One region of the Paenibacillus sp. PsM32 genome, then DNA from elsewhere that is predicted to be linked to it. Evidence: a T-box and tRNA genes for the amino acid it is inferred to sense, from the RefSeq annotation. Region 1 holds a T-box; the other holds one or more tRNA genes.

Region 1 (2,209 bases):
TAATAAGCAGGGACAACCTGACTCTAAAGTATATTCAGATCATTTACCAATAAAATTCAGAATCAAATTTGATGAGAAGGAGTGATATTATTATGAATGAAGATTTTTGGGGATTCAAAGATTTAATTGATGAAAGTACAAATAATATATTTTTAGGTATTCTGCAACAACAAAAAGAAGTTTTTACAGAAAAAACAAAAGGTATTCTTCAAATTGAAATCTTGAATAAAAAAATAGATATTCAACGTAGAGATGGTTTTAAATTAACAACAGAATTTAATATTGTGGCACCATATTTAGACAATTACTCATATACTTTATTTACTGTGTACTCTAAACCTGAAAAAAATTATCCTATCGCTATTGATACACAAATTACTTTAGACAAACATGTAATTGAAAATAAAAGTTGGTATGAAGATTTTGCGTATGAATGTAAAGATGACGAACAATTTATAATGATATTAGAAAAAATATTAAGTTCTACAGAGACTACACAAATTGTTCAAAATTTATATACAAAAAGTAAAGTAGAATGGAATGATGAGTCAGAGTAAGCCTATATGCAAGACAGACAATGAATTTCTTTAATCATTGACTTTCCAGGGCGAATTTTTTAAAATAGAGCTATTGTTATATTTTATAATACAATGCTCAGTGAAAAGGAATAGTAATATTAGTAAGCATGTAATGATAGAGAGTCGACGGGTGGTGCAAGTCGATATGATGCTGATATGAACTCGCCTTGGAGATATGTGGCAAGAATATTGGAATACGCTGTTATTTTTATCAGTACATAGTCAGCGTAGTTATCCTATTTCTGAACGACATCGGCTTCCTACCGTTATCAGGCAACTAAGTGAGTGGATAGCAAAGTATGCTTGTTCACTAACTAGGGTGGTACCGCGAGACACAACCTCTCGTCCCTAGCGATATTATGCGCTATGGATGAGAGGTTTTTTTGTCGCATATGAGCAGTAAGCTATGAATGAAATACAGGTATACGACAGACACACACGATCGTTAAGATCGAAGGAGGACACATTGATGACAGATTCAAAAACAACTCAACCTGGTTATCATCCACAGCAGATCGAACCGAAGTGGCAAGGATATTGGGATCAACACAAAACATTCAAAACACAAGAAGAACCAGGTAAACCGAAATTTTATGCATTGGATATGTTCCCTTATCCATCTGGAGCAGGTCTGCATGTAGGGCATCCTGAAGGATATACAGCTACAGATATCGTGTCTCGCTACAAGCGTATGCGTGGTTTTAATGTACTTCATCCGATGGGATGGGATGCGTTTGGTCTACCAGCAGAACAATATGCAATGGATACAGGCGAACACCCACGTGATATTACATTCAAAAATATCGATAATTTCCGCCGTCAAATTAAATCATTAGGATTTTCTTATGATTGGGATCGTGAGATCAGCACAACTGACCCACAGTATTACAAATGGACACAATGGATCTTTATCCAATTGTATAACAAAGGGCTTGCTTATGTAGATGAAGTCGCTGTGAACTGGTGCGAAGCATTAGGAACAGTACTTGCGAATGAAGAAGTTATTGATGGCAAAAGTGAACGTGGAGGACATCCAGTTGTCCGCAAACCGATGCGTCAATGGGTACTACGTATTACAGAATACGCAGAGCGTCTTTTGGACGATTTGGAAGAATTGGATTGGACCGAAAGTATCAAAGATATGCAGCGTAACTGGATCGGCAAATCTGTCGGTGCAGAAGTGCACTTTGATATTGAAGGAACCGATAAAAATCTAACCGTATTTACAACGCGTGCAGATACTTTATTTGGTGCAACATATTGCGTATTGGCTCCTGAACACGAGTTAGTCGATGTGATTACAACACCTGAGCAAAAAGAGGCTGTCAAAGCGTATCAAGATCAAGCAACACATAAGAGTGATCTAGAACGTACAGATTTAGCAAAAGACAAAACAGGCGTATTTACAGGTGCTTATGCAATTAATCCAGCAAGTGGCGAGAAATTACCAATCTGGATCGCTGATTATGTACTTGCAGGTTACGGTACAGGCGCTATTATGGCGGTTCCTGCACATGATGCTCGTGACTGGGAATTTGCTAAAAAATTCGATTTGGAAATTAAAGAAGTAGTAGCTGGAGGCAGTGTACAAGAAGAAGTGTATACAGGCGAAGGCGAACATGTGAATTCTG
Region 2 (2,209 bases), on a different contig from region 1:
ACTCTATTTTTTGAAATTAAATTGTATCATGTTATAATAGGTTACCAAACAAAAAAGGTGGTGGAGTATTAGTATGAGTGTCTATGATTACGCTGTTGATAATATTCGTGGAGAAAAAGTACCGTTAGAGAATTACAAAGGCAAACCTATGTTAATCGTCAATACAGCGAGTAAGTGCGGATTCACTCCTCAATTTGCCGGTCTTCAAGACTTATATGATGAGTTTAAAGATCATGATTTCGAAATTTTAGGATTTCCAAGTAATCAATTTGGTCAACAAGATCCTGGTTCTAACGAAGAAATTTCCGAATTTTGTCAGTTGAATTATGGAGTTACTTTTCCTATGTTTGAAAAGCTAGAAGTCAAAGGTTCTTCTGCACATCCACTTTTTCAATATTTAAGCAAAGAAGCTCCCGGGATACTAGGCTCCAAAGCGATTAAATGGAATTTTACCAAATTCTTAATTGATCGTAATGGTAAACCTGTCAAACGATATTCACCTCAAACGACTCCAGACAAAATACAAGCAGATATCCTTGAATTGTTAAAAAATGATACGGATTCTTCATCTACACTATCATAATTTTTTATAACATCCTAAAATTTCATACAAAAAAGCCTTTTAAACCTAGAGACATATAAATATCTCTTACTGTTTAAAAGGCTTTTTGTGTTGAGGAATATGTAACTTTGTATTCGATAAAGCTTATAATGCGGTCGAGAGGACTCGAACCTCCACGGGTATACACCCACTACCCCCTCAAGGTAGCGTGTCTGCCATTCCACCACGACCGCGTACATATCACGTTCTTATAGCGAACCTCCATATTATACTATCCTGAACGTCACTTGTAAACCTTCTTATACTTCCCATACTTAATAAGCAATAAAATGAACACTGTCTACTACGCTTTGTTAACTATAGTACAAATTACTTCATATAAAAAGCCCGTCAATGAACGACGGACTTTGGAATACCTTATATTATTGATCTTGCTTTTTATTTTTGCGATACACTGTGAATTCAATATATTCTTTGATAAAACCTTTTTCCTGTTCTGACAGTATTTCATCTTGGCAATTCAATTGCCCCATTAGTTCAAAAAAATAAGGATCAGTCTGCTCTTTAATTAATTCAGGAAGACGTTCTTGCCCTGTAAGCAACCAATCCAGACTTGTGTTAAAGTAAGCGGCAATTTCTATAAGCTTATGTGTACCGGGTGTCGATTTGCCTCTTTTCCAATCACCAAAATTACCTGTACTGATTTTTAATTGTTCACAAAATGATTTTTTAGTAATCCCTTTATTCTTAATCAATATTTCGATTCGATCATAGATAGATTGCATATTGTACCTCCACTCCCGACGTTATTATCTTTAGATACTCAATTAAGTTATTTTTATTGATTAACAACTTAAAAAAGTATATACTTACTTTAGCGACATTTTTTTACTACTTTCCCTAAATAATTATATCATAGGTTGTTCAATAATGAATTTGAAGCTCTTTATTTACAACCTAAGCATACATCATTTTATGTTAAATTAAGGGGTGATTTCTATTGAATCGTAAGCAGCCCGTTACCCCCTTCGGTTGGGCAATCAAGCAACGTCTAGCAGAATTACAGATGGATCAGAAGACATTTTGCACGCGTTACGGGATTCCTCCTTCCCGCTTATCCAATCTTATTAACGGGACACGCAAAGCAACCAGATATCGTAAACAAGTCGCTGACCTGCTTGATATTCATGATTACTGTAACCACTGATATGCGTACATAGGTCACCTATAGCTCTTGCACTATACAGCAGATCAAGATTGATTCGCATCATATTTATGTATTCAAAGCTCTACTGCGAATATGACGAATAGAAATGAATCACTCGTTATATTCTACCAAAAATAAGCACTCTATTCTATCCTATATTTATAACATTAGAAAAAAAGTCCATGCTATAACAGCTAGGACTTTTTTTACTTTATATGCGGTCGAGAGGACTCGAACCTCCACGGGTATACACCCACTACCCCCTCAAGGTAGCGTGTCTGCCATTCCACCACGACCGCTCAATAATATAACTGAGGACTATTGTTTACAAAAATGGTGAGCCATGAAGGGCTCGAACCTTCGACACCCTGATTAAAAGTCAGGTGCTCTACCGACTGAGCTAATGGCTCTCAATGTAGATAAATGGTGACCCGTAGGGG

The links. A T-box is a leader RNA that pairs with one kind of tRNA and senses whether it is charged. The one in region 1 lies ahead of leuS (leucine--tRNA ligase), so its partner is inferred to be a tRNA-Leu.
Region 2: it encodes a tRNA-Leu, which carries the amino acid that the T-box ahead of leuS (leucine--tRNA ligase) is inferred to sense. The anticodon was not compared.

What each region holds. Positions count from the first base shown of each region.
Region 1 is NZ_JARUWY010000005.1:307,445-309,653, forward strand. Features, by position in the region: gene QCD85_RS12900 (endonuclease/exonuclease/phosphatase family protein) at 1-85, shown strand, start outside; gene QCD85_RS12905 (hypothetical protein) at 93-557, shown strand; T-box leader at 649-931, shown strand; gene leuS (leucine--tRNA ligase) at 1,048-2,209, shown strand, end outside.
Region 2 is NZ_JARUWY010000001.1:707,674-709,882, forward strand. Features, by position in the region: gene QCD85_RS03320 (glutathione peroxidase) at 74-583, shown strand; tRNA gene QCD85_RS03325 (tRNA-Leu) at 713-795, opposite strand; gene QCD85_RS03330 (helix-turn-helix domain-containing protein) at 985-1,347, opposite strand; gene QCD85_RS03335 (helix-turn-helix domain-containing protein) at 1,563-1,769, shown strand; tRNA gene QCD85_RS03340 (tRNA-Leu) at 1,986-2,068, opposite strand; tRNA gene QCD85_RS03345 (tRNA-Lys) at 2,104-2,179, opposite strand; tRNA gene QCD85_RS03350 (tRNA-Glu) at 2,194-2,209, opposite strand, start outside.